3 regions of the Streptomyces sp. NPDC046821 genome follow, and region 1 is predicted to be linked to each of the others. Evidence: riboswitches for the same ligand, from Rfam matches in the RefSeq annotation. Region 1 holds a riboswitch; each other region holds the start of a gene.
The links. Region 1 has a riboswitch for thiamine pyrophosphate ahead of thiO (glycine oxidase ThiO). Riboswitches for the same ligand answer to the same signal wherever they lie in the genome.

Region 1 (9,471 bases):
AGCTGGCCGACGGCAGCGTCGTCGAGGCCGATTTCGTGATCGCCGGAGTGGCGCCCGCCGTCCTGGAAGAGCTGCTGCCGGAGCGCCCGCTGAGAGGCAAGGACGAGGTGCCGCCGCAGTCAGGACTGCCGAGCCGCCTCACGGTGTTCCTCGCGCTGAGCGGGGCCCGCCCTGAGGGCACCCCGCACCGCACGGTGGTCCACGCAGCCGACCGGGACGCCGAGTTGACCGCACTGTTCGGCGGCGGCACGGCGGTGGCGGAGCGCCCGACGGTGACGGTGCTGCGTCCCGACGACGCGTCCGTGGTGCCCGACGCGGAGCACGAGGCGGTCACCCTGACGGTGACGGTGCCACGGGGCGCGCGCGTGACGGACGCGGACGTGGACCGGGTGATCGAGGTGGCTGCCCGCGCGGTGCCTGGGCTGCGCGAGCGCCTGCTGTGGCACGAGGTCCGTACGCCGTCCGATGTCGCGGAGGCGACGGGGGCGGAGGGCGGTTCGGTGCCGGCGCCCGCGCTGGCCGCCGCGTCCGGCGCTTTCCTGCACCCGTCGAACAGCACGCTCGTGCCGGGCCTGTTCGCCGTCGGCGGCTGGGCGCACCCGGGCGGCGGGCTTCCGCACGCGGGGATGTCGGGCGCGCTGGTGGCCGGCCTGATCGTGGAGGGCCCGGACTTCCGCGGCTCGCAGTGACGACCCGCGCCCACCGGGCTCAGTACCACTAGCCAGGCTCAGTAGCGGTACTGCTGCTCGCTGTGCCCGGCCCCGCCGTCGTACCCGTGGTGGCCGCTCTGGTCGTACGGGTACGGCTGCTCGGCGGGCAGTTCGCCGCCGTAACTGTCGTGCTGGGCCTCGCCGTTGCGCTGCTGGGGCACCCAGACGCCGCCGGGCGGCGTCTCCATGTAGCCCTGGGCCGCGTACGGGTCGCCGTACTGCTGGCCCGTGCCGTACGCGTCGTCGTAACTCGGCTGGGCCGGGTACGTCTGCGTGCCGATGTACGGGTCGGAGTAGGCGGCGTACTGCTGCTGCCCGCCGTCGTAGCCGCCGTAACCGTGCTGGTCGTAGCCGGCGGCGTACGTGTCGTAGCCGTAGTTCGGCTCGGGGTCGGGCTGGGGCGCGGACGGGGTGTAGACGCCGTACTGGCCGGTGTCGTCGGGCATCGGCTCGGTGGCGTACACCGAGGGCGCCTCATGCTCCGGGGCGGCGGGCGCCGGCTCCTCGTACTCCAGGTCGGAGACTTCGAGGGTCGGGTCCTGGCGGACCCGCTCCTTCCTGCGGCGCTTGCTCGCGCCGGACTGCCCCTTGAGCGCCCAGCCCGTGGAGAAGCCCCGGCGGAACGAGAGCGTCACATAGGTCTGGCCGACGGCGAACATGATCGCGCCGACCCCGATGACGATCACCGACGGGATCAGCACCCCGAGGACGACGCCCAGGAAGCCGGCGAAGGCCAGCAGCCGGTGCCGCAGCCGTGCCTTGTTCTGGAGCAGCACCTCACCGAGCAGCCACAACGCGACGATTCCGAACGCGATGTAGAGGACCGTCCAGCCCATGTACGCCCCTCTCGTACGGCCGGAACTCTCGTGGAGTACGGCCGGGATCAGGCCCGCTGGTCGTGCAGGCCCAGATTCTCGTAGATCTCCAGTGTCGCCGTGGAGTTGTTGAGCGTGATGAAGTGCAGACCCGGAACACCTTCGTCCAACAGCTTCGCGCAGAACTCCGTCGCGAACTCGATGCCAATGGAGCGTACAGCCGCCGGATCGTCTTTGGCTGTGAGGATCCGCTCTTTCAGGGCGGGCGGGAACGAGGCGTTGCTCAGCTTGGGCAGCCGTTCGAGCATCCGCACGCTGGTGACCGGCATGATCTCCGGGATCACGGGGGTGTCGCAGCCGGCCGCCTCCACCTTGTCACGCAGCCGAAGATATTCCTCCGGGTAGAAGAACATCTGGGTGATCGCGTAGTCCGCGCCCGCGCGGCACTTGTCCACGAAGTGGCGTACGTCCGAGTCCCAGTCCGCGGAGCGCGGGTGCATCGCGGGGAAGGCCGCGACGCCCACGCAGAAGTCGCCCGACTCCTTGATCAGCTGGACCAGTTCGGCCGCGTACGTGAGGCCCTCGGGGTGCGCGATCCAGTCGGCCATCGGGTCGCCGGGCGGGTCGCCGCGCACGGCGAGCATGTTCCGGATCCCGGCGTCCGCGTACTGGCCGATGATGTTGCGCAGCTCGGCGACCGAGTGGTCGACGGCGGTGAGGTGGGCGACCGGGGTCAGGGTGGTGTCGGAGACGATCTGCTCCGTCTCACGCACCGTGCCGGCCCGGGTGGAGCCGCCCGCGCCGTAGGTCACGGAGACGAAGTCGGGCGCGACGGCCTCGACCCGGCGCAGCGCGTTCCAGAGGTTCCGCTCGCCCTTCGGGGTCTTCGGCGCCGAGAACTCGAAGGAGAACGTCGTCTTGCCGGTCGCGAGCATGTCGCGCACGGTGCGTGCGCGATCAGTCCTGGTGGAAGGGGTCCCTAGGGCCATACCGGCAGGTTAGCCACGGGAGGGCCGTCTCCCTAATCACCGTCCACCCAGCGGACAGTTCGCGGACACCCGACCGGACGAGGTCCGACCGGGTGAAGGCCCGGCCGGGCGGATCGCCCGTCAGGCCGCGCGTCGCCGGTCAGAGCGCGCGCAGCCGCTTGGCCAGGTCCGCCGCGGCGGCGCCGGGGTCGTCGGCCTCCGTGATGGCGCGGACGACGACGACACGCCGGGCGCCCGCTTCGAGGACCTCGTCGAGGTTCCCCGCGTCGATGCCGCCGATCGCGAACCAGGGGCGGTCGGTGCCGAGCGAGGCCGTGTACCGCACGAGGTCGAGGCCGGGGGCGTACCGGCCGGGCTTGGTGGGGGTGGGCCAGCAGGGGCCGGTGCAGAAGTAGTCCACGCCGTCCTGGACGGCAGCGGCCGCGGCCTCCGTGTCGGCGTGCGTGGAGCGGCCGATCAGGACGTCGTCGCCGAGGACGGCGCGGGCCGCGGGGACGGGCAGGTCGCCCTGGCCCAGGTGCAGGACCTGCGCGCCGGCCGCGTGGGCGACGTCCGCCCGGTCGTTCACCGAGAACAGCTTGCCGTGGCGGCGGGCGGCGTCGGCGAGGACGGCCAGGTGCTCCAGCTCCTCGCCGGCCTCCATGCCCTTGTCGCGCAGCTGCACGATGTCCACGCCGTTCGCCAGGACGGCGTCGAGGAACTCGGGGAGGTCGCCCTGGCGCTTGCGGGCGTCCGTGCACAGGTACAGCCGGGCGTCGGCGAGCCGGTCGCGGTACGTGGCGGCCATGGCCATGGGTGGATCCCCCCTGGTCGGTGGCGCGCGGGCCGCGAGGGACGCGGCCCGCACACCGGACGGTTGTCAGGTCAGACGGCGAGCGCCTGGGCGCGGCGCTTCACCTCCGTGCCGCGATTCTCGCTCAGCGCCTGCGCGGGGGTGCCCGGCAGGGTCGGGTCGGGGGTGAAGAGCCACTCCAGCATCTCTTCGTCGTTGAAGCCGTCGTCCCTCAGGAGGGTCAGGGTCCCGGTGAGGCCCTTGACGACCTTGTCGCCGTCGATGAAGGCGGCGGGCACGTGCAGCGCCCTGTTCTCACCGCGGCGTACGGCGATCACCTGGCCGTCCTTCACCAGCTGCCGCACCTTCGTCACCTCCACGCCGAACTGCTCGGCGATGTCGGGGAGGGTCAGCCACTCGGGGACGAGAGCATCGATCTTTGCGTCAATCTCGGTCACACGACAAGCCTGCCATCCCGGACTGACAGTGGGAAACGCGGCCGTACGAAAGGCTTACGCGACGGCCGCCTTCAGGGGGCGGGCCGCGTCGGCGATGACCTCCGGGTCGAGCACGGCGCCCGACTCGATGAGCTTGCGTCCCTGGGCCAGGTCACGCGGACGCCCCACGGCGAGGACGCCGACGAGCCGGTTCTCGCGCAGCCAGCACACCGACCAGGAGGCGCCCTCGGGGTCACCGCGCCACACGGTCGCGTCGGCGCCGGCGTGGTGCCCGGCGTACTGCACGAAGCGCCCGAACTGCTCCGACCAGAAGTACGGCACGGGGTCGTACGTCGCCGGGGTCTCGCCGATGATGTTGGCGGCGACGGTGCGGGGGCCCTGGAGCGCGTTGTCCCAGTGGTGGACCATCAGGCGCTCGCCGTACCTGCCGGAGGGGAAGGACGAGCAGTCGCCGACGGCGTACACGTCGGGTTCGGACGTGCGCAGGTGCTGGTCGGCGACGACCTCGCGGTGGACGCCGAGTTCGATGCCGGAGCCGGTGAGCCAGCCGGTGGCGGGGCGCGCGCCGATGCCGACGACGACGGCTCCGGCGGGCACGCGGGTGCCGTCGTCGAGGACCACGGCGCCGGGTTCGATGTGCTCCACGCGCGCGTTGGTGCGCAGTTCCGCGCCGGCGTCCGCGTACCAGGCGGCCATGGGGGCGGCGACCTCGGCGGGCAGCGCGCCGGCGAGCGGGCGCTCGGCGGCCTCGACGACGGTGACCGCGCACCCGGCCTCGCGGGCGGCCGTGGCGAACTCGGCGCCGATCCAGCCCGCACCCACGACGACGATGTCGTGCTGGGCGGCGAGGACCGGACGCAGCCGCTCCGCGTCGTCGAGCGTGCGCAGCAGATGGACGCCGGGGATGTCCTCGGTGCCGGGCAGCGTGACGGGTTCGGCGCCGGTGGCGAGGACGAGGACGTCGTAGAGGGCGGGGCCTGTCGCGGTGTCGAGCGCGTGCTCGGCGGGGCGTACGCCGGTGACCTCGCGGCCGAGTTCGAGCGTGATGTCGAGTGCTTCGAAGTCGACGTCGAACGCGGATCCCTCGGCCTTGCCGAGCAGCACCGCCTTGGACAGCGGGGGCCGGTCGTACGGCTGATGGGGTTCCGCGCCGATCAGGGTGACCGCGCCGGTGAAGCCCTGTTCGCGCAGGGCCACGGCGGTCTGGACCCCCGCCATCCCGGCGCCGACGATCACGACGCGGCGCCCCGCCGGGGCCTGGTTCTGGGTCTGCTCGCTCACCGGATCACCTTAAGCATCTGACGTTCAGTCAGTCAGCCGGGTGGATCACAACGGTCCGGTGACGTCTTCCACACGGAGCATCGGGTTTGACCGCGGGTCCGTCACGTCAGGGGCGAGGGTCAGCCCGCCGGGAGCTCCTCGACCACGCTCGTCCCGCTGCCGGGCTGCGACTCCCACTCCCACTTCTCGTCGAGCCGCACGCGCCCGTCGGGCAGCTCCACGACGTCCGAGACGCAGTGCCCGGAGGCGGTCGTCCCGTCCGTCTTGAGCTGGACGTACCGGAAGTCGATCCGGTCGCCCTCGCGCGTGCCGACGAGGTGTCCGCGTACGACGTCCCCGCCCGCGTACTCGGCCCAGATCCGGCCGTCCTCCTCGTGGTACGTGAAACGCGTCCGCGTACCGACCTGGCCGGGGGCCTGGTCGGCGACCGGGGAGAGGACGAGACCGTCGAGCGAGCGGGCCATGCGGGCGGGCTCCCTTACTGCGGATCGGGGCAACGGTTAGGGTGGCCACCGTAAAGCACTCGCGGGAGCCCGGACGGACCGGGCTGAGAGGGAGGCTGGGCGGCCTCCGACCGTACGAACCTGATCCGGGTCATGCCGGCGAAGGGAGGGGCTGGAAGCCCATGCCGCGTTCTTCAGAAGGCTCCGACGTCCTCATCGTGGGCGGCGGGATCATCGGTCTCGTCACCGCGTGGCGGGCCGCTCAGCGCGGTCTGCGTACCGCGGTCGTGGACCCCGCTCCGGGCGGCGGGGCCGCGCAGGTGGCGGCCGGGATGCTCGCCGCCGTAACCGAACTCCACTACGGCGAGGAGACGTTGCTCGGCCTGAACGTGGAGTCCGCGCGCCGCTATCCGGAGTTCGCGGCCGAGCTCTCCGAGTTCACCGGGCTCGACCTCGGCTACCGCGCGTGCGGCACGCTGGCCGTCGCGCTCGACGCAGACGACCGCGCGCACCTGCGCGAGCTGCACGACCTCCAGCTCCGGTCGGGCCTGGAGTCGGAGTGGCTGACCGGGCGCGAGTGTCGGCGTCTCGAACCGATGCTGGCCCCCTCCGTGCGGGGCGGCCTGCGCGTCGACGGTGACCACCAGATCGACCCGCGGCGTCTCGCGAAGGCCCTTGTCGCGGCCTGCGAACGCGCCGGGGTGACCTTCCACCGGCAGTGGGCCGAGCGGCTGACAGTCGTACGTGAGCGCGCCCGCGGTCTGGTCCTCGCCGAGGGCAGCGAACTCGAAGCGGACCAGGTCGTCCTCGCCGGCGGCAGCCTCAGCGGCCGCCTCGCCGGGGTCCCGGACGCCGTGCTGCCACCGGTGCGCCCGGTGAAGGGCCAGGTCCTGCGCCTGACCGTGCCGAAGGCGTACGCGCCGTTCCTGAGCCGCACCGTGCGCGCCATCGTGCGCGGCGGCCACCTCTACCTGGTGCCGCGGGTCGACGGCGAACTGGTCGTCGGCGCCACCAGCGAGGAGCTCGGCTGGGACACCACGGTGACCGCGGGCGGCGTCTACGAGCTGCTGCGCGACGCCCACGAACTCGTACCCGGCATCACGGAACTGCCGCTGACGGAGACCCGCGCGGGCCTGCGCCCCGGCTCTCCGGACAACGCCCCGATGCTCGGGCCGACCGCCCTGCCGGGCCTGCTGCTCGCCACCGGACACTTCCGCAACGGCGTCCTGCTCACCCCCGTCACCGGCGACTGCATGGCCCACCTCCTGACCACCGGCGAACTCCCCGAAGAGGCCCGCCCCTTCACCCCCCGGCGCTTCGACAGCGCCCCCGCAACCGTCTCCGTGGAGCAGCCCGTATGACCGTGTCCGTCACCCGTGTGTCCGTGAACGGGGAGGGCCGCGAGGTCGCCCCGGGCACCACGCTCGACGCCCTCGTCGCGGGGCTGACCACCGCGCATTCCGGGGTCGCCGCCGCCCTCAACGAAACCGTCGTCCCGCGCACGCAGTGGGCCGCGACCGCACTCACCGACGGGGACCGTGTCGAGGTCCTCACCGCTGTCCAGGGAGGCTGAACCATGGCTGACGACGCTTTGGTCATCGGCGGCACGTCCTTCTCGTCCCGCCTGATCATGGGCACGGGCGGCGCGCCCAGCCTCGACGTCCTGGAGCGCTCGCTCGTGGCGTCCGGCACGGAGCTGACGACCGTCGCGATGCGGCGGGTGGACGCGAGCGTGCAGGGCTCCGTGCTGTCGGTCCTGGAGAAGCTGGGCATCCAGGTGCTGCCGAACACGGCGGGCTGTTACACCGCCGGTGAGGCCGTCCTGACCGCCCGCCTCGCGCGCGAGGCGCTCGGCACGGACCTGGTGAAGCTGGAGGTCATCGCGGACGAGCGCACCCTGCTGCCCGACCCGATCGAGCTCCTGGACGCGGCGGAGACCCTGGTCGACGACGGCTTCACCGTGCTCCCGTACACGAACGACGACCCGGTGCTCGCGCGGAAGCTGGAGGACGTGGGCTGCGCGGCGGTCATGCCGCTCGGCTCCCCCATCGGCTCAGGGCTCGGCATCCGCAACCCGCACAACTTCCAGCTCATCACCGAGAACGCGCGCGTGCCGGTGATCCTGGACGCGGGCGCGGGCACGGCGTCCGACGCGGCGCTCGCGATGGAGCTGGGGTGCGCGGGTGTGATGCTCGCCTCGGCGGTGACGCGGGCGCAGGAGCCGGTCCTGATGGCGGAGGGGATGCGGCACGCGGTGGAGGCGGGGCGGCTCGCGTTCCGGGCGGGCCGGATTCCCCGCAGGCACTTCGCGGAGGCGTCGTCGCCGGTTTCCGGGATGGCCAGGCTCGACCCCGAGCGCCCTGCGTTCTGAGGTCCGTACCCACGGTCACAGCTCTGCTGCAGTGGGGCGGTGGGCGGCGGCTGGCGGGCCGGTGTGTCGGTCGCTCCTCGTACACTCACCTGCGTGGACACGACCCTTCAGGACCCTCTCGTCGGGCAGCTGCTCGACGGCCGGTACCGGATCGACGCACGTATCGCGGTCGGCGGGATGGCCACGGTCTACCGGGCCGTGGACACCCGCCTCGACCGCGTTCTCGCGCTCAAGGTGATGCATCCGGCGCTCGCCGCCGACGTCTCGTTCGTCGAGCGCTTCATCCGCGAGGCCAAGTCCGTCGCCCGCCTCTCCCATCCGAACGTGGTGGGGGTCTTCGACCAGGGCACCGACGGCCCGTACGTCTATCTGGCGATGGAGTACGTCGCGGGCTGCACCCTGCGGGACGTCCTGAGGGCCCGCGGGGCGCTGCGGCCGCGTGCCGCGCTCGACATACTGGAGCCGGTCCTCGCCGCGCTCGGCGCCGCGCACCGCGCCGGCTTCGTCCACCGCGACATGAAGCCGGAGAACGTCCTGATAGGGGACGACGGCCGCGTGAAGGTCGCCGACTTCGGTCTCGTACGGGCCGTGGACACGGTCACGAACACGACGGGCGCCGTCCTCGGCACCGTCTCCTACCTCGCCCCCGAGCAGATCGAGTCGGGCACCGCCGACCCGCGCGTCGACGTGTACGCGTGCGGGGTGGTGCTCTACGAGATGCTCACGGGCGCCAAGCCGCACGCGGGCGACTCCCCCGCGCAGGTCCTCTACCGGCATCTGAACGAGGACGTGCCGCCGCCGTCCGCGCTCGTGCCGGGGCTCCCGGTGGAGCTGGACGAGGTCGTCGCGTCGGCGACCGCCCGCAATCCCGAGGTCAGGCCGTACGACGCGGTCGCGCTGCTCGGCCAGGTCAGGGAGGCCAGGGCCGCCCTGAGCGACGGACAGCTCGACGCGGTGCCGCCGGCCGCGCGCCCGGACGACGCCGGCGACCGTGACATCTCCGACGACCGTACGAGCGTGATCCCGCGCGCGCTGCGGACCCGGGGCGTGCGGTCCCCGCTGCCGTCCGACGACCAGGACCCGCAGGCGGAGCTGCACCGCACCAGCCGCTTCGAGACGCCGCCGACGGCACCCTCCGCGCCCTCCCGGGGGCGTCGCCCGCGCCGGGGCGTGCTCGCGGCCGTCGTGGGCGTCCTGCTCGCCCTCGGCATCGGTACCGGCGTCTGGTACATCAACTCGGGCCAGTTCACGAAGGTCCCGCCGCTGCTCGCCAAGACGCAGGCGCAGGCCGAGGAACGCCTGGGCCAGGCCGGTCTCGGCGTCGGCCACGTCAAGCGCACGTACAGCGACACCGTGCAGCGCGGCACCGTCATCGACAGCGACCCCGGCGCGGGCACCCGCATCCGGGACAACGGCAGCGTGGACCTGACGGTGTCCCTCGGCCCGCAGAACGTGAAGGTCCCGGACGTGACGGGGATGCCGCGTGCCAAGGCCGAGCGGGCCCTGAAGGCCGCGGGCCTGGAGCCCGGCATGATCAGCCAGGACTTCAGCGACGAGGTCGCCAGGGGCTCGGTGATCAGCACGGACCCGGGGAACGGCACCACCCGCACGTCGGGCTCGGCGGTCGCGCTC
Region 2 (9,471 bases), on a different contig from region 1:
CTCGGCGGCGCCGCGCCGTCGCAGTACACCTCGACGAACGCCTCGGTGCGCCAGCCGAGCGCGGCCGGCCGGACGGTCGCGGTGTATCCGGTGATGACGTCGTTGTCCCGCAGCCGGTCGGCGCGCCGCTTGACCGCCGTGGCGGAGAGGCCGATCGCCGCGCCGATCTCCGCGAAACTCGTCCGGGCGTTCGCGATGAGGGCCGCGACGATCTTGCGGTCGAGCTCGTCGAACGCCACGTGCTTGCTGTTCATGGCCCGTACGGTACCCAGCGGCTCGCGCCGCCCGGTGCCTCGCCCGTTCCGCCGGAGCCGACCTCGGCCGCCGGGCTCGTCAGTTCTGCTTCTGTTGCTCGTTTCGGTTCTTGTGCTGGTTCCAGTTGCCCCACTTCTGCCGGTACTCGGATCCGTTCGGCTGAGGGGTCTGCTGCTGATCAGTCTGCTGGTCCTGGTTCTGCTGCTGGTCGTCCGCCTCCGGGGGCGGGGTGGCCTCGGAGTCCACGGGCTGGGCGGCGTCCGGTGACGGGGCCGTGCCCATCGGGTCCTGACCGGACGACGCGGACGCCGCGGGCGACGGGTCGGCCTTCGGGGTGTTCGCGCCACTGTCGTCCGGCGCGAACAACACCATGCCGATCACGAGGGACGCGCCGAAGAGCGTGGCCGCGCCCACGGTCCCGTAGACCCTCGGGCGGCGTCGTGCCGCCGCCATGAAGCCGCTGCGGGCGCCGCGCCGCGACGCCGCGCGGCCGGTCGACGGCAGCTGGTACGTCGTACCAGTGGTCTCCGGAGCCGGAGCCGGGGCCGACGGGGCGTACGCAGGGGGTGCCGGCGGCGCCGGAGCGGGCTCCGGGAGCGGCTCGGGACGGCCCCGCCACGCACCCGAGCGGAACCAGTCCGAGACCTCCTGCGCCGTGGGCCGGTCCTCCGGCTTCTTGGCCAGCAGGCCGAGCAGATAGTTCTCGAACGACGGAGGCAGCGGAACCCCGAGCCGGTTCGGCGGCACGGGCGCGGCGTCGACGTGCTGGTAGAGCAGAGCCGTCGCCGTGTCGGCCTGGAACGGCGGGTTCCCGGTGAGGAGTTGATACAGGACGCAGCCCAGCGAGTACACGTCCGACGCGGGTCCCGCGACCTTGCCGAGGGCGCGCTCGGGCGCCAGATACAGGCCCGTGCCGACGATCTGGCCGGTGGTGGTGAGCCCGGCGGCCGGATCGTCCATGAAGCGGGCGATACCGAAGTCGCCCAGCTTGACCGTGCCGTCGGACGTGAGCAGCAGATTGCCCGGCTTGATGTCCCGGTGCACGACACCCTGGCGGTGGGCCGCCGCGAGACCGGCCGCCGATCCCGCCGCGATGTCCGCCACCCGTTCCGGGCCGAGCTTCGCGCCCCCGGCCGCCACCTGCGCCAGACTGCCGCCGTCGACGAGCTCCATGACGAGGTAGAACCGGTGCTCCCACGCGCCGAAGTCGTAGACGCCGACCACGTGCGGGTGACTGAGCGAGGCCGAGGTCTGCGCCTCCATACGGAACCTGGCGGCCGCCGACGGATCCGAGTCCTGGGCGATGAGCAGCTTCACGGCCACGGTCCGCCCGAGCATCTCGTCGGTGGCCTCCCACACCTCGCCCATACCGCCTCGGCCGACGGTCCTGTGCAGCCGGTACCGATCCGCCAGCAACACCCTGCGCACCACCCTTGTTCGACAGCTCCGTCAATTCGGTTGCCACGGAACGAACTTCGCCCCGCGCGAGCGCCTGGCGCGGGACGGGCGGGAGGTGTGTGGCGGGAACAAGGATAAGGGTCCGGGAGCAGATGATCACACCATCCCTCCACACACGCGTCCGGGAGAGCCTAGTTCTCTCCGATACGGACACGGGCGCGGGCCGGCGGGCCGTGGCGGAGGAGTTCGGCCAGGCCCTGACGGGTCGCGGCCAGCACCACGCGGTCCTCGGGACGCAGCACGTAGCCCGGGTGGAGGTCCCACACGAGCCCCGTGGGACGGTCGGGGCCGTCCTCGTCGTCGGGGGACGCCCCCAGATCGGCCCTGCGCTCGCCGGGCGCGCCGACGTCGAGCGCGATCACCCGCCAGGAACCGGCCCGGAACGAGTCGGCCACCGTCCGGCCGTTGAGGTGCGGATGCCCGGCCACGTCGACGGCGGCGAAAAGCAGAACGCTGCGCTCGACGGGGATCGCGCCCAGGATCTGGCGGCCCATCATGGCCCCTGCGAACGCCGGGGCCGCCAGAGCGGAGACGCTGCGGCTGCGGGTCAGCGCCCGGGGATGCGCGGACCGGAGCGTGCGGTAGACGGCCGTCGCGAACGCGTCGTCGAACAGCCGCATCACCACCCGCAGATCGGGCTTGACCGAGCGCGCGTGCAGGGCCGCTTCAAGATTGGTGATGTCGCTGCTGGTGAGGGCGAGCAGGGAGTGGGCGCGATGCACCTTGGCGGCCTCCAGGACGCCTTCCTGCGTGACGTCACCGATGACCGTCGGCACGCGAAGCCGGCGGGCCAGGGCGACGCCGCGCGCCTCGGGGTCCTCCTCCACGCAGACGACGGGGATGCCGAGTTCGCACAGGCGGGACAGGACCCGGGTGCCGATCTTGCCGAGGCCGAGGAGCACGACGTGTCCGGACAGGCCGCGCGGCGGACGGCGCAGCGCCGACGCCGTACGGAACGTGCCCAGGGCCTCCAGGACCGCCGCGAGGAGCACGGGCAGGAGCAGCAGCCCCGCGAGGCCCGTGAGGAGCTGGAGGAGCTGGCGGGCGAGCGGTTCACCGATCGCCGGGTCGTCGATGGCGAAGAGGTCGAGGAGCGTGAGGTATCCGGCGTGCCACGGATCGCCGCCGGTGGTGGCCCAGGACGCCACGGCCAGGCCGAGCACGCTGATCACGATCCCCGCGAGCGACCAGCGCAGCCGCCGCGAGAACAGCGACCCGAAGGCCATACGTCCCCTGGTCGTGCGGCCGTTGGCGCCACGTCCGTCGGGGGCGGCCACGTCGGTCGCGGAGACGGTCTCCAGGACCACCGTGCCCCGGCCGGTGGCCGCCGCCACCGTACGTTCGTCGGGCAGCAGCAGCGGGCCCTCGGTGTCCCCGAGGGCTCCCGCGGCCGAACTCTCGGCGCCCGCAGGGTCGTTGGCCGTCACGGACAGCAGGGCGAGGGTGCACAGACCGGGGTCGGCGACGGCGCCCCGGCCCGGCGGGGTACGTTCCACGGCACGCAGCAGGAGACCGTCGGCGTGGATGACCTTGCTGGTGCCGGCGACGGCGGTGGCCGCGAGCGCCGGAGCGACCGTGTCGGCGTCGGACAGGACGGTGGTCGTCGTGTCCAGCGCCTCGGGGTCGAGACCGGGGGAGGAGAGGACGGCGGCCTGGTCAAGCAGGTGCTCCAGCTGCTGGCCGAGCTTGCGGTTGTAGAGCCGGATGACCAGACGGAGCTGGGGGTTGAGGCGGCGGGCGGCGAGCGCGGCCCGGATGTTCGTCTCGTCGTCCCCGTGCACGAGAGCGAGGGCGGCGGCGCCGGCCACCCCCGCCTCGGCCAGCGCCTCCTCGTCGAGCACGGGCGCTTCCATCACGTGGGGCGCCGGCACATCGTCGTCGTCCGCGACCAAGGCCGTACGGCTCACGGCCGCCTGGATACGGGAGAACAGGGCGGCGGCGCGGGCCCGTCCGACAGGTTCCGCGCCCTGTCTCGTGGCGCGTACGGAGGGCACGACGACGGTGACCCGCTCGCCGTACACGGCGCGCAGTTCGGCGGCGAGCCGCTCGGCCAGTGTGTCGTCGCCGCACACGATCATGTGACCTGACGGCGGGGCCTGTTGGGGCTGGCGGGGCACGGTGGTCATGGGCCCCAGTCAAGTGGACGGAGCCGGGAGAACGCACACCGGGCCCTGTTTGTGCGGAGGTGGGCGTGTCGGGGCGTGCGATCCGGTCTAGCGGTGCGCTCAGGTCTAGCGGAGCGATCTGGCCCAGCGGAGCGATCCGGCCTAGAGGTGAGCCCCCACCGACCGAACCCCCACAGCCGACGCGTCCTCGCCGACGATCGTGGCGCGGTCCGCAGGCAGGTGCCAGCCGTGGTCGACCGGGCCGATGCCCGACCCGAGCGCGAACCCGTTGGCGATCGCCCCGGTGACGTAGTCCTTCGCCCGGTGCACGGCGTCCGGCACGGACAGGCCCTGCGCGAGACCCACGGCGATGGCGGAGGCGAGGGTGCAGCCCGTGCCGTGCGTGTGCCGGTTGTCGTGGCGGCGGGCGCGCAGCCAGTGCTCCTCCGTGCCGTCGGTGAGCAGGTCCACGGCCGCGCCGGGCAGATGGCCGCCCTTGACGACCACCCAGCGCGGCCCGTACGCCAGCATCCGCGCGGCGGCCTGGCGCAGGCCCGCGTCGTCCGTGACGGTGAGCCCGGTCAGCTGCGCCACCTCGTCCAGGTTCGGCGTCGCCACCGTCGCGACCGGCAGCAGCTTCGTCCGTACCGCGTCGAGCGCGTCCTCCGCGAGCAGCGGGTCACCGTGCTTGGACACGCTCACCGGGTCGACCACGACGGGGGCGTCCGTACCGGCAAGCAGCTCGGCGACGGTCTCGACGAGCGCCGGCGACGACAGCATCCCGGTCTTGACGGCCTGGACCCCGATGTCGTCCACGACGCTGCGGTACTGCGTGCGCACCGCCTCGACGGGCAGCTCCCAGGCGCCCTGGACCCCGAGGGAGTTCTGCGCGGTGACGGCCGTCAGGACGCTCATGCCGTGGGCGCCGAGCGCCAGCATCGTCTTCAGGTCGGCTTGGATCCCGGCGCCGCCGCCCGAGTCCGATCCGGCGACGGTCAGGACGCGGGGCGGCACGGCACCTGCGGTGCGCGGGGGGACGGTCATACCCGGTTCTCCTCAAGAGCTGCGGTGGCGACAGGGGCGGCCTTGCGGCGCAGCCGGAGCGGCGCGTACACCGCGAGGGCGACGACGAAGGCGACGTAGTACGCGAGGTCGGCGCCGTGCAGCGCCTTCGCGACCGGGCCCACGTACAGGCCGCTGTCCATGAAGGGGACGGCCGCGGCGAAGGCGGCGGCGAAGGCGACGAGGCCGGGCCACCAGGACTGCGGCTCGGCGCTCTCGGCGGCGAGGTCGATGGGCGCCCCGCCCCGTGCCCTGGAGCGGGCGAACCAGTCGACGGCCACGACCGCGACGAAGCCGGGGATCCAGTAGCCGACGAACAGCAGTACGTTCTGGAACCGGGTCGCGGTGTCGGCCGCGTGCATCCACAGCACCAGCGGGAAGCCGAGCACCGCAGCCAGAGCCGCGGCGAGCGGCCGGGGGACACGGACGCCGATGGTCTGCAGGGCGAGTGAGCCGCTGTAGTCGTTCATCGCGTTGCTGCACAGCGCCGCGAGCGCCACGGCCAGCAGCCCGAAAGCGCTGAGCACACCGCCGCCGAGCAGCTTGTCGACGCCCTGCGCGGTCTGGTCCGTGAACACGGACGCGCCCCAGAGGCCCAGCGTCTCCACGGCCACGAAGGACACCGTGACCCCGAGAAGCGTGTACCAGAACATGCGCTTACGGGACGTCGTCGCCGGAAGGTAACGGCTGAAGTCGCTCGCGTAAGGAGCCCACGACAGGGACAGGCTGAGCGCGATCGTGCTGGTCAGGACGAACGCGCCGGCCCGGTCGGCGCCGTGCGCGGCCCCGGTCGCGGCAGGGTGCACATCGCCGAGGAGCTTCACGGCCAGGACCGCGAAGGCGGCGGCCAGGACGAAGGTCATCAGCTTCTGGAGCCGGTGGATGGCCTCGTAGCCGAGGACGCCGAGCGCGCCCTGCGCCGCCATCATCACCAGGACGCCCAGCCAGAACGGCCAGCCGCAGAGCCGGGCCAGCGCGTCGCCGCCGAACAGGCCGATCAGCGCGTCCCAGGCGACCGACGACAGCCACTGCAGCACGCCGGGCACCGCGACGGCCCGGCCGAACGCGAGCCGTGCGAGCGGCAGCTGCCCGGCACCGGTCACGCTGCCCCACGTACCGAGGTACGCGGTGGGGACGGCGCCGACGAGGGTGCCGAGGACGACGGCGGCGAGCGCGGTCGTGAAGTCCAGGCCGAGGATGATGCCGACGGTGCCGGTGAAGACGCCGGTCATGGTCAGGTTCGGGGCGAACCACACGGTGAAGAGGCGCCCGGCGCCGCCGTAGCGGTGGGACTCGGGGACCGGCGCGATCCCGCGCGCCTCGACCCGCAGGTCACCCGGCGCGGCAGGCATCCGCCCGTCGAAGACCGAGGGCGCTCCGGCGCCGGTGCTGCTCGGGGCATGGGGCAACGACATTGGCTGACATCCCTCCGCCAGTGCTAACTGGTTCAGGTTCGACGGGTGTGATCTCAGCCCCCGCTATGGGGCACCCCGTGTCCGGTACGACGGCAAGAGTAGCTTCCCTGTGCCGTACGGCACACCAGGGGGCACGACGGAGGCGGGTGAGAGCACCGCCCTCACCCGCCTCAAGCGCACTGTCTGAAAATGTCGCCCCGCGCCGTCAGGACCTCACGCCGGACGCAGCCACACCGTCGCCAGCGGCGGCAGCGTCAGCCGCAGCGAGTCCGGCCGCCCGTGGCAGGGCACCGGATCCGGCTTGAGCACACCGGTGTTGAGAACGTCACCGCCGCCGTACCGGGCCGAGTCCGTGTTCAGGGCCTCGAACCACCCGGGGACACTGTCCGGCACACCGAGCCGGTAGTCCTCGCGCACCACCGGCGAGAAGTTGCACACGGCCAGCAGGGGAGTGCCGTCCGCCGCGAAGCGCAGGAACGCGATCACGTTGTCGTCGGCCGCGTCCGTGGTGATCCACCGGAACCCCTCGGGCGACGTGTCCCGCTGCCACAGCGCGGGCGCGTCCGCGTAGAAGTGGTTGAGGTCGCGCACCAGATCCTGCACACCACGGTGGTCCGGCTCGGCGGAGTAGGCCGGGTCGAGGAGCCACCAGTCCGGTCCCTGCTGCTCGGACCACTCGCCTCCCTGCGCGAACTCCTGCCCCATGAACAGGAGTTGCTTGCCCGGGTGGGCCCACATGAAGCCCAGGTAGGCACGGTGATTGGCGCGCTGCTGCCACCAGTCGCCGGGCATCTTGGAGACGAGGGCACGTTTGCCGTGCACCACCTCGTCGTGCGAGATCGGCAGGATGTAGTTCTCGCTGTACGCGTACACCATCGAGAACGTCATCTCGTTGTGGTGGTACTTGCGGTGCACGGGCTCCTTCGACATGTACACCAGCGAGTCGTGCATCCAGCCCATGTTCCACTTCAGGCCGAAGCCGAGGCCGCCGAAGCCGGTGGGGCCGACGTGATGCGTCTCCCGGGTCACCCCGTCCCAGGCCGTCGACTCCTCCGCGATCGTCAGGACACCCGGCACCCTGCGGTACAGGGTCGCGTTCATCTCCTGGAGGAAGGCGACGGCGTCGAGGTTCTCCCGGCCGCCGTGCACGTTCGGCGACCACTGGCCTTCCTCACGTGAGTAGTCCAGGTAGAGCATCGAGGCGACGGCGTCCACGCGCAGGCCGTCGACGTGGAACTCCTCGCACCAGTACACGGCGTTCGCCACAAGGAAGTTACGGACTTCAGTGCGGCCGTAGTCGAACTCAAGGGTGCCCCAGTCGGGGTGCTCGGCGCGCTGCGGGTCCGCGGGCTCGTACAGGTGGGTGCCGTCGAAGCGGGCAAGCGCCCAGTCGTCCTTCGGGAAGTGCGCCGCCACCCAGTCCACGATCACGCCGATGCCCGCCTGGTGGAGGGTGTCGACGAGGTACCGGAAGTCGTCGGGGGAGCCGAGCCGTGAGGTCGGAGCGTAGAAACCCGTCACCTGGTAACCCCAGGACGGCCCGTAGGGGTGCTCCGCGACCGGCATGAACTCGACGTGGGTGAAGCCGAGTTGACTCACGTACGCGGCGAGCTGGTCCGCGAGTTCGCGGTAGCCGAGGCCCGGCCGCCAGGACGGCAGATGCACCTCGTACACGGAGAACGGCGCCTCATGCACGGGCTGTTGGCCGCGCCTGGCCATCCAGGTGCCGTCTTCCCAGGTGTACGAGGAGCTGGTCACGACGGACGCGGTCTCCGGCGGCACCTGGGTGCGGCGGGCCATCGGGTCCGCGCGCAGCGAGTGTGAACCGTCGGACCCGGCGACGTCGAACTTGTACACCGTGCCGTCACCGAGGCCCGGCAGGAACAGCTCCCACACGCCCGACGAGCCGAGGGACCGCATCGGGAACGCGGTGCCGTCCCAGGCACAGAAGTCCCCGCACACGCGCACACCCCGGGCGTTCGGCGCCCACACCGTGAACCGGGTGCCCGCGACCCCTTCGTGCGTCATCGGGTGCGCGCCGAGCGCCGTCCACAGCTCCTCGTGCCGCCCCTCCCCGATCAGATGCAGGTCCATCTCCCCGAGCGCGGGCAGGAAGCGGTACGGGTCGTGCACCTCCCGCTCGTCCCCGTCGTACGTCACGAACAGCGTGTATCCGGGAATCGTGTCGAACGGCAGCAGCGCGGAGAAGAAGCCGTCACCGTCGTCGTGCAGCTCGGTCCGCCGCCCTTCGACGGACACGGCGACGGCCTGGGCGTACGGCCGCAGCACCCGGAGCGCCACACCGCTCTCCGTCAGGTGCGCGCCGAGCAGGGAGTGCGGGTCGTGATGGGTGCCCGTCAGGAGACGTGCGCGGTCCATGCCGTCCGGCTCGGGCGCGGGCAGGACGGTGAGCGGACCGGGGCCGGGCTTCACGGGCCGGCCGACACGCTTGCGGACGGGGGTCTTGCCAGCACCAGCAGCCACGGTTCTGCCTCCTAGGGACGGGTGGGGAGTCCGGCGGGCGGCGGCGGGGATGCCGCCGCCCGTTCAAGCAAGGTCGAGCAACGTCGAGCGAGGTCGAGCGGGGTCGAGCAACGTCGAGCGAGGTCGAGCGGGGTCGAGCGAGGTTGAGCCAGGTCAAGCGAGTCGAGCAGGGTCGAGCGGTGTTCAGTGGGGTTCGGCGAGGCGGCTGATCGCCGCCATCGGCACCGGCAGCCAGTCGGGCCGGTGCCGCGCCTCGTACAGCACTTCGTACAGCGCCCGTTCCGTCTCGTAGGCGCGCAGCACGTCGGGTTCCTCGCGCGGGTCCGACGCCGACTCGGCGGCGTAACCCGCGCAGTACGCGTCCCGGCAGCGCCGCGCCCACACGGGCCGCCACGGCGGACGGGTGCGGGCCGCGTAGTCGAAGGAGCGGAGCATCCCCGCGACATCGCGTACGGGGGAGTGGGCGAGGCGGCGTTCGGCGAGCGGACGGGCCGGCTCGCCCTCGAAGTCGATGACGAACCACTGCTCACCCGACCACAGCACCTGCCCGAGGTGGAGGTCGCCGTGGATCCGCTGCGCCGGGCGGTCCGTGTCGCGGAGGGCGAACGCGTCGAACGCGGCGCGCAGGCCCGGCACGTGCGGGACCAGCGCCGGCACGGACCGGGCCGTCGCGTCGAGATGGTCGGTCATCG
Region 3 (9,471 bases), on a different contig from region 1:
TTCAGGGCGGGCATCGCTCCGCTCATCGCGTTCCTCGACCGCACCGACAGGCTCGTCCCGCTCGGTCAGGAGCGGGCGCTGGCCGACTTCGAGACGCATCTCGACGAGGAGCTCGACAAGATCCTCGCCGAGGAGCAGAGCGCGGGCTGACCTGCACCGGGATTCCCCGAACGTTCAACTGACGTAACGCTTCAGCAGACCGGTGCCCTTGGAGTGCCCGCAGGGGTTCAGCGCTTGCGGCGCCGGCCTCTGCCTCCGCGTACCGCACCAGCCGCGGCAGGTGCAGCGGATGTCGGGGAAGCCGGGCGGTCGGCAGGGGACACGCGGTCGGCGGAGACCACCAGGGCCGCGAGTGCCGTCGTCACCGGAACCGAGGCGACGAGGCCGATCGAGCCGACGAGGGTCCGGACGATCTCCTCCGCCACCAGTTCGCTGTTGGCGACGGACCCCACACCGCTCTGCGCGATCGAGAAGAGCAGCAGCAGCGGCAGCGCCGCGCCCGCGTACGCGAGGACCAGGGTGTTGACCACGGACGCGATGTGGTCGCGGCCGATGCGGATGGCCGCGCGGTACAACCCGCGCCGGCCCATCGTCGGGTCCGCCTGGTGCAGCTCCCACACAGCAGAGGTCTGAGTGACCGTCACATCGTCCAGCACGCCGAGCGAGCCGATGATGACGCCGGCGAGCAGCAGACCGCTCATGTCGATGGACGGATAAAGGCCGTGGATCAGGCCGGTGCTGTCGTCCGTGTTGCCCGTCAGCGCCGCCCAGCCGATGAACAGCGAGCCCAGCAGGCCGATCAGGAACAGCGACACGAGTGTGCCGAGCACCGCCACCGAGGTGCGGGCCGTCAGTCCGTGGCACATGTAGAGCGCGATCAGCATGATGGCGCTCGCCCCGACCACGGCGACCACCAGTGGATTCGACCCCTGCAGGATCGCGGGCAGGATGAAGAAGGTCAGCACCATGAAGCTGACGGCCAGGGCGATGAGCGCCATGACGCCCCGCAGCCGTCCCACGACGACCACGACCAGTGCGAAGATGCCGGCCAGCAGCGCCATCGGGAACCGGCGGTTCACATCGGTGACCGAGTACTGGAGTTCCTTGGGCGCGTCGGGCGCGTAGGCCACGATCACCTGCTGCCGTTCGTGCAACTGCCGTGGTGAGTCCGGCTGCACGATCTCCGTGAACGTACGGCCCGTGTCCTTGCCGCTGTCGATGCGGACCGTTGCCTTCCCGCACGTGCCCTTTGCCGGTTGCCCTGCCGAGGGGCCTCCAGAGGTCGGCGTGCCCGGCGCGGGAGCGCCGCCCGAGGCGTTCACGGAGCCGCAGTCGACCTTGTCGACACGTGTGACGGTGGCCTGCTGGGTCTGCCGGTCGAACCCGACGCCCGAACGGGAGTGGGGTGGTGCGCCACCGGGCCACAGCACCACGAGACCGACGACGACCGCCACGGAGAACGGGATGAGTACCGCGGCGATGACCTTCCGCAGATGCCGGGAAACGGGCGCGGCGGGGCCGTGGCTGTGGGAGTGCCCGTGGCCCGAATGCCCTTGATTCTGCGGGGGAAGCGACGGCGGGAGCGGGGGCTGCTGCGTGCTGGTCACCGCCCGATCATCGCAAGAACGGCAGGGGCCCTCTGTTCAGCGCGCCAGATATGACGCTAGCGTGGGGGCACCTTTGCACACGCGGGAGCTCGGAGCACCGGGCTGAGAGGGCGCTGACCTCCGCTTCGGCGATGTTTCACGTGGAACATCGTCCGACGGAAGCCGCTGCGTCGACCGCCGAACCTGTTACCGGGTAATGCCGGCGTAGGGAGTAGGTCTCATGACCACATCGGACGCACGCACGCCTGCCTCCAACCAGTCCGCAGGGACGGGCGAGGCCGGGAAGTCCATCGGCTGGCACAAGGGGTACGTCACGGGCTCACGCCCCGACCTCCAGGTGCCGGTCCGCCAGGTGCACCTCACCAACGGCAAGGCGGTCACGCTCTACGACACGTCCGGGCCGTACACCGATCCGACCATCGACACCGATGTCCGCAGGGGCCTCGCGCCGCTGCGGGAGAACTGGATCATCGGCCGCGGCGACACCGAGGAGTACGCGGGCCGCCCGGTCCGCCCCGAGGACGACGGGATCAAGCACACCTCGCCGCGCGGCGGCCTGCGCAACCTCGACGCGGTCTTCCCCGGCCGCCCCCGGCAGCCGCGCCGCGGCCGCGGCGGCCAGGCGGTGACCCAGCTCGCGTACGCCAGGCGCGGGGAGATCACGCCCGAGATGGAGTACGTGGCCCTCCGGGAGAACGTGGAGCCCGAGGTCGTCCGCGAGGAGATCGCCGCGGGTCGCGCGGTCCTGCCGGCCAACGTCAACCACCCGGAGATCGAGCCGATGATCATCGGCAAGCGATTCCTGGTGAAGGTCAACGCCAACATCGGTAATTCCGCGGTCACTTCGTCCATCGAGGAGGAGGTGGAGAAGATGACGTGGGCGACCCGTTGGGGCGCCGACACGGTCATGGACCTCTCCACGGGCCGCAACATCCACACCACCCGCGAATGGGTCCTGCGCAACTCCCCCGTCCCGATCGGAACGGTCCCGCTCTACCAGGCGCTGGAGAAGGTCGACGGCCGCGCCGAGGAGCTGACCTGGGAGATCTACAAGGACACGGTCATCGAGCAGGCCGAGCAGGGCGTCGACTACATGACGGTCCACGCCGGTGTGCGCCTGCCGTACGTCCCGCTCACCGCGAACCGCAAGACGGGCATCGTCTCGCGCGGCGGCTCGATCATGGCGGCCTGGTGCCTCGCGCACCACAAGGAGAGCTTCCTCTACGAGAACTTCGAGGAGCTGTGCGAGATCCTCGCGGCGTACGACGTCACGTACTCGCTCGGCGACGGCCTGCGGCCCGGCTCCATCGCGGACGCCAATGACGAGGCGCAGTTCGCCGAGCTCCGCACGCTCGGTGAGCTCAACTCCATCGCCAAGCGGCACAACGTACAGACGATGATCGAGGGCCCCGGGCACGTCCCGATGCACAAGATCAAGGAGAACATCGACCTCCAGCAGGAGATCTGCGAGGAGGCGCCGTTCTACACGCTCGGCCCGCTGACCACCGACATCGCACCGGCCTACGACCACATCACCTCCGGCATCGGCGCCGCGATGATCGCGTGGTGGGGCACGGCGATGCTCTGCTACGTCACGCCCAAGGAGCACCTGGGCCTGCCGAACCGTGACGACGTGAAGACCGGCGTCATCACGTACAAGATCGCGGCCCACGCGGCGGACCTCGCCAAGGGCCACCCGGGCGCCCAGGAATGGGACGACGCGCTGTCCGACGCGCGGTTCGAGTTCCGCTGGGAGGACCAGTTCAACCTGGCCCTCGACCCGGTCACGGCAAGGGAGTTCCACGACGAGACCCTCCCGGCCGAACCCGCGAAGACCGCCCACTTCTGCTCCATGTGCGGGCCGAAGTTCTGCTCGATGAAGATCTCGCAGGACATCCGCCGTGAGCACGGCGGGACGAAGAGCGAGATCGAGGCGGGCATGGCGGAGAAGTCCAAGGAGTTCGCCGCCGCCGGCAACCGGGTCTATCTGCCGATCGCGGACTGACAGGTCTGGCTGCCGATCGCCGACTGACAGGTCTGGCTGTCGGTCGCGGACTGATCTGGCCCGTATACGGGTGAGCGGGGCGCTCGTGCGTGAGCGTCCCGCTCAGGGGGAAGTGCCGTGCGCCCTAGTCCGGCTGGTGGTCCGGGCCTCCGTAGTCGGGGCTGCTGAAGTCCGGGCTGGAGTAGCTCGGGCGGCCGGAGGAGCCGCCTTCCGTCGCCGGGCTGCTGAACCCCGGCCTGTTGTACCCGAGGTGCGGTATACGGTTCACGGCTCCGGGAGGGCCGCCGCGGGTCGCGGGGGCCGTCGGAGGATCCGCGAGCGCCTCCCGGAGGAACGGCACTATGCCGCGCTCCAGGAGCACCAGACCCCAGGCCTCTCTGGCCCGGTCGACCTCCTCACTGGAATCGTTGTGCGCGCCGGCCTGCAAGGACGTCGCACCGTTGCGCAGGGCGGTGAGCAGCAGTGCGACACCGGCGACGAGGATGCCCGCCGCAGTGAGCGCGGCGAACACCCAGCCGGCCGTCAACAGGGTCTGGGCGAAGGCCTGTTCCGGGTTGAACAGCTTCAGCAGGTACCCGACGAGCAGGAAGATCACGGCGGCCGTCCCGGCAAGCACGGGAGCGAGCACAGCGACGACGGCAGTCACGCCGGCTCCGGTCTCGGTCGCCTCTCCCATGGCTGGGGCCAGGCCGGTCGTGCCCTCGCCGGACTCGGCCGGAACACCCTCCTCGTCCTGCCTGGGCACGGGCTGCGGCGCGGCCCGCAGATCCGCGCGGACCTTCACGTAGTTCTGGTACTCGGTGGCGGCCGCGGCCGTGATCAGAGCGGTGGCGTTGAGCGCCATGGTGCGTAGTTGTTCGGGGTTGAGCCGCTGGCCCAGGGCGGCGAGATCGGGCCGGTCGGGTGCGGTACGCAGCGCCTCATCGAGGATCCGCTCGAACTCGGGGCGGTCCTCGTTCAGCAGGTGCGGAGCGCTGTTCATGTGCATCCCCCGATGCTCCGTAGGGCTTGGGGGCTCGCATGGTTGCGAGCCGTCTGGCAGAAACGGAGGGGAGCCTGCTACGGATAAACCGATGGTAGAGCGGTGAAGGCACGCGGTGACAGGGGATTTCCCGAATTTGGCCCGGTGGTCCGCCTGCGCCCCCGTGCGCTGCGTCTGCCCGGGTAACCGCTAGCTATCCATGGGGAGTTGCTGGACCAGCAGCTTTCCGGCCATGGTCACGCCGCCGTCCATCGCGATCGCGAGTCCGCCGGCGTACACGTGCGGGCCTTCGACCAGGGGGCGGCTGTCCTCGGAGCCGTCCGCCGCGTCCTCGGTGCCGACCTCGCCGAGGAGGTACGGGATGGGGCTGTGGCCGTGGACGACGCGCGTGCCGCCATAGGCGCCGAGCAGTTCGCGTACGGCGTCCGGGCCGGATTCATCGCGGAAGGCGAAGCGCTTGGTGAACTTGCGGAAGAGGTCCCAGCACTCGTCCGCGTCGTTACGGGTGAGGGTCTCGCGGACCGTGTCGTTGACCGCTTCGATCGAGTCGCCGTAGTCGAGGTACGTGGTCGTGTCGGAGTGCATCAGGAGGTGGTCGTCCTCCAGCTCGATCGCGTCGAGCCGGGACATCCACTGCAGATGGACGTCCTGGAGCCGGTCCATGTCGGCCTTCTGCCCGCCGTTGAGCAGCCAGGCCGCCTGGAAAGTGGCAGTGCCCGCCCCGGAGTTGACCGGCGTGTCGCCGAAGCGCTTGGCGCCCAGGAGGAGCAGTTCGTGGTTGCCCATCAGGGCCTTGCAGTAGCCGCCGGCGGCCGCGGCCTCCGCGGACAGCCGCATCACGAGGTCGATGACGCCGATGCCGTCGGGCCCGCGGTCGGTGAAGTCGCCGAGGAACCACAGCCGGGCGGTGCCCGCCGACCAGTTGCCCTCGGCGTCGATGAGGCCCTTCTCGTGCAGGGCCTCGGTCAGTTCGTCGAGGTAGCCGTGCACGTCGCCGACGACGTACAGCGGACCGAGACCGTCCGCGGACCGGGGCGCCGGCTCGGCGTCGATGTGCACCTGGACCGTGTCACCCCGATGGATGACCGGCAGATCGCGCTGTGTCGGCGTGTAGCCCTCGGGCTCGTCGGCCTCGGGGGCCTCCGCTGAGGCTTGCGGGTACGCGGACGCCGGGAACGGACCGTCCTTGTACAGGACGTGCCGCCGGGGGTCGGGCTGTGCGGGTACCGGCACGGACAGGACGGGGGCCTCGAGGTCGGGGCCGGGCTCCTGGACGTATGCCGGTACGTCGTGGACGTACGCCGGAACGCGGAAGTCGCGCAGCGTCGCCGTGCGCACCTCGGGTCCCTGACCGGCCCCCTGAGTCATCGACCCCTCCACCACCATTGCGCCGCCTCTGCACCCGATCGGACTGCCTGGTCGCAGCGGCCCGCGGTGTCGTCCGCCCATCATAGGAATGCGGCTCGCGCTGTGTGGTGCACCAGGGGTGGTGAATCGGATCCGGGCGGCAGTTCGCCGTGCTTTTCTCCCGAATTGGTACGGGCTTTTCCGGGTGGTCTTCGGGGAGACCACCCGGAAGCCGTCGTTCAGTCCTTGCGCGGGGAGCGGGGCGGGCTGACGGTGGTGCGCGGCGGACGGCGCTGGGACGAGGTCCTCACGATCAGTTCCGTCGGCACCACTTGTTCGACCGGCCGGTCCGACGCGACGCCTTCGATGGCGTCGATCAGGAGCTGGACGACCGCCGTACCGATCCGCCGCGGTTTGAGCGACAGGGTGGTGATGGGCGGTTCGGTGGTGGCGTACACGGTCGATTCGCTGCAGCAGACGAGCAGCAGGTCGTCGGGGACGCGCAGGCCGTACCGGCGGGCGGCGGCGAGCAGGTCCGTGCCGTTGGGGTCGAACAGTCCGTACACGGCGTCGGGCCGGTCGGGGCGGGCCAGGAGCCGGTCGGCGGCGACGGCCCCCGCACACGGGTCGTGCGCGGGATAGGACTCGTACACGGGTTCCTGTCCGATCCGTTCGCACCAGTGGAGGTACGCGGAGGTGGACAGATGGGTGTACGTGTCCGTGGTCGTGCCGGTGAGCAGTCCGATGCGGCGGGCCCCCGCGTCGGCGAGGTGGTCGAGGATGCCGAGGACGGCGGCCTCGTGGTCGTTGTCGACCCAGGCGGTGACGGGGAGGGTGCCGGCGGGGCGCCCGTCCGAGACCACGGGCAGGCCCTGGCGGACCAGCTCGGTGACGACCGGGTCGTGGTCGGAGGGGTCGATCACGACGGTGCCGTCGAGGGCGACGTTCGACCACACGTCGTGGCGTGAGGTGGCGGGCAGAATGACTAAGGCGTAACCGCGGGCCAGTGCCGCCGATGTGGCGGCTCTCGCCATTTCCGCGAAGTACGCGAACTCGGTGAAGGTGAAAGGTTCATCCCCGTAGGTCGTCACGGTCAGGCCGATGAGGCCGGACTTGCCGGTACGGAGCGTTCGGGCCGCCGCGGAGGGGCGATAGCCCAACCGGTCGGCGACCTCGCGGACATGGCGTCGGGTGGCGTCCGGGAGCCGGCCCTTACCGTTGAGCGCATCGGAGACAGTCGTGATGGAGACCCCGGCGGCGGCGGCAACGTCTCTGATCCCTGCGCGTCCTTGCCGGGTGCTCCGGCGGGTGGTCTCCGCCCGGCTCACCTGGTGCTTCCCTGCTGCTGTCATGGCGAGCCGATAGTAGGGCTCATGCGGCGGGGTGGCGGGAATGCATATGCACCTGTTGGCAGGCACGTTTCTGCATGGCCTGGACCAGTCAATGCCCATGGAAAGCAAGGAAGTTCGGCGTTCAGGCGTTAGGACGGCACTTGTCGGCGCGCATAGGCCTGCCAAGTCGGCGATGTTGCGAGTAGGTCTCAACTCACCTTCACGGGGGACGCGCGCCACGGCGCGTGCCACCGGCGCGCGACGGACCGGGGAGCGCTCCCCCTCGTCCGTACGCCTTCGCCTGGCCGGTGGCGGACCTCGTGGGTGGTGGCGGACCCTGGAGCGGATGACGCGGGGCCCTGGCCCATTGGGGTCTGCCGTGAATCCTCTTAAGGTGAGCAGTATTGAAATGGTGGTCGCGAGGAGGACTGCGGTGAGCGAGACGAGCCCCAAGCTGCGTGCCGAGCTGGAAGGCATCCCCGTCTACAAGCCGGGCAAGCCCGCTGCGGCCGGTGGTCCGGTGGCGTACAAACTGTCCTCGAACGAGAACCCGTATCCGCCGCTGCCCGGTGTGATGGAGAGTGCTCTCGCGGCGGCCGGGTCCTTCAACCGCTACCCCGACATGGCCTGCACCGGGCTGATGAACGAGCTGGCGGAACGCTTCGCCGTGCCGGTCACGCACGTGGCGACGGGCACCGGCTCGGTCGGTGTGGCGCAGCAGATGCTCCAGGCGACGAGCGGTCCCGGCGACGAGGTCATCTACGCCTGGCGGTCCTTCGAGGCGTACCCGATCATCACGCAGATCTCCGGGGCCACGGCGGTGCCGGTGCCGCTGACGTCCGGTGACGTCCACGACCTCGACGCCATGGCCGACGCGATCACCGACCGCACGCGCCTGATCTTCGTGTGCAACCCGAACAACCCGACCGGCACGGTGGTGCGCCGGGCCGAGCTGGAGCGGTTCCTGGACCGGGTGCCGAGCGATGTCCTGGTCGTGCTCGACGAGGCGTACCGCGAGTTCATCCGGGACGCCGAGGTACCGGACGGCGTCGAGCTCTACCGGAACCGGCCGAACGTCGCGGTGCTGCGGACGTTCTCCAAGGCGTACGGCCTCGCCGGGCTGCGGGTCGGTTTCGCCATCGCGCACGAGCCGGTGGCCGCCGCGCTGCGCAAGACGGCCGTGCCGTTCGGCGTGAGCCAGCTCGCCCAGGACGCGGCGGTCGCGTCGCTGCAGGCCGAGGACGAGCTGTTCGGCCGGGTCGGCTCGCTGGTGTCCGAGCGCACGCGCGTGGTCGCGGCGCTGCGGGAGCAGGGCTGGACGGTGCCGGAGACGCAGGCGAACTTCGTGTGGCTGCGGCTGGGGGAGCGCACGACGGACTTCGCGGCGGCGTGCGAGCGGGCCGGTGTGGTCGTGCGGCCGTTCGCCGGCGACGGGGTGCGGGTCACGATCGGGGAGACCGAGGCCAACGACGTCTTCCTGCACGCGGCGGCGGCGTTCTTCAAGGAGATGTAGCCCGGCCCTTCGGCGGTGGGTGCCGGGGTTGGGGTGACATGGGGGGTTTCCCGAAGTTAAGGGGGACCCCCCTTTGGGTTGTCCGGAGCTAGTAGTACATAATGCTTGTGAATGTGAACGCGTTCACAAGCGCGTCCGGTTCACCCGAAGATCAGTGGGATTAAAGGGGCATACTGCCGCTGTGACCACGGCGACGTAAGGAGATGACGCAGTGGACTCCACCACGGTGATGGCCCTTGCGCCGGAAACTCTGGCGCGATGGCAGTTCGGCATCACGACCGTCTACCACTTCCTGTTCGTGCCCTTGACCATCTCGCTCGCCGCTCTCACGGCGATCCTGGAGACGGCATGGGTGCGGACGGGCAAGGAGCACTACCTCAGGGCGACCAAGTTCTGGGGCAAGCTCTTCCTGATCAACATCGCCATGGGTGTCGTCACCGGCATCGTGCAGGAGTTCCAGTTCGGCATGAACTGGTCCGACTACTCGCGCTTCGTCGGTGACATCTTCGGTGCACCGCTCGCTTTCGAGGCGTTGATCGCCTTCTTCTTCGAGTCGACCTTCATCGGCCTGTGGATCTTCGGCTGGGACAAGCTCCCGAAGAAGCTGCACTGCGCGACGATCTGGATGGTGTCGATCGGCACGATCCTGTCGGCGTACTTCATCATGGCCGCCAACTCGTTCATGC

Region 2: linked by a shared signal. The riboswitch ahead of ABZ893_RS08445 (cytosine permease) and the one ahead of thiO (glycine oxidase ThiO) in region 1 are both predicted to bind thiamine pyrophosphate.
Region 3: linked by a shared signal. The riboswitch ahead of thiC (phosphomethylpyrimidine synthase ThiC) and the one ahead of thiO (glycine oxidase ThiO) in region 1 are both predicted to bind thiamine pyrophosphate.

The regions. Positions count from the first base shown of each region.
Region 1 covers NZ_JBEYYB010000014.1:284,787-294,257, forward strand. Annotated here, with positions in the region: gene ABZ893_RS28545 (NAD(P)/FAD-dependent oxidoreductase) at 1-689, shown strand, start outside; gene ABZ893_RS28550 (hypothetical protein) at 728-1,546, opposite strand; gene metF (methylenetetrahydrofolate reductase [NAD(P)H]) at 1,594-2,514, opposite strand; gene thiE (thiamine phosphate synthase) at 2,654-3,301, opposite strand; gene ABZ893_RS28565 (Rv2175c family DNA-binding protein) at 3,379-3,744, opposite strand; gene ABZ893_RS28570 (FAD-dependent oxidoreductase) at 3,799-5,025, opposite strand; gene ABZ893_RS28575 (hypothetical protein) at 5,145-5,489, opposite strand; TPP riboswitch at 5,541-5,653, shown strand; gene thiO (glycine oxidase ThiO) at 5,651-6,829, shown strand; gene thiS (sulfur carrier protein ThiS) at 6,826-7,041, shown strand; gene ABZ893_RS28590 (thiazole synthase) at 7,045-7,839, shown strand; gene pknB (Stk1 family PASTA domain-containing Ser/Thr kinase) at 7,933-9,471, shown strand, end outside.
Region 2 covers NZ_JBEYYB010000003.1:407,076-416,546, forward strand. Annotated here, with positions in the region: gene ABZ893_RS08425 (Lrp/AsnC family transcriptional regulator) at 1-254, opposite strand, end outside; gene ABZ893_RS08430 (serine/threonine-protein kinase) at 334-1,674, opposite strand; gene ABZ893_RS08435 (NAD(P)-binding protein) at 1,845-3,839, opposite strand; gene thiD (bifunctional hydroxymethylpyrimidine kinase/phosphomethylpyrimidine kinase) at 3,981-4,862, opposite strand; gene ABZ893_RS08445 (cytosine permease) at 4,859-6,295, opposite strand; TPP riboswitch at 6,288-6,383, opposite strand; gene glgB (1,4-alpha-glucan branching enzyme) at 6,509-8,674, opposite strand; gene ABZ893_RS08455 (phosphotransferase) at 8,963-9,471, opposite strand, start outside.
Region 3 covers NZ_JBEYYB010000010.1:195,679-205,149, forward strand. Annotated here, with positions in the region: gene ABZ893_RS21925 (SsgA family sporulation/cell division regulator) at 1-150, shown strand, start outside; gene ABZ893_RS21930 (YibE/F family protein) at 228-1,607, opposite strand; TPP riboswitch at 1,679-1,835, shown strand; gene thiC (phosphomethylpyrimidine synthase ThiC) at 1,828-3,612, shown strand; gene ABZ893_RS21940 (hypothetical protein) at 3,737-4,600, opposite strand; gene ABZ893_RS21945 (metallophosphoesterase family protein) at 4,784-5,962, opposite strand; gene ABZ893_RS21950 (LacI family DNA-binding transcriptional regulator) at 6,181-7,293, opposite strand; gene hisC (histidinol-phosphate transaminase) at 7,706-8,785, shown strand; gene ABZ893_RS21960 (cytochrome ubiquinol oxidase subunit I) at 9,015-9,471, shown strand, end outside.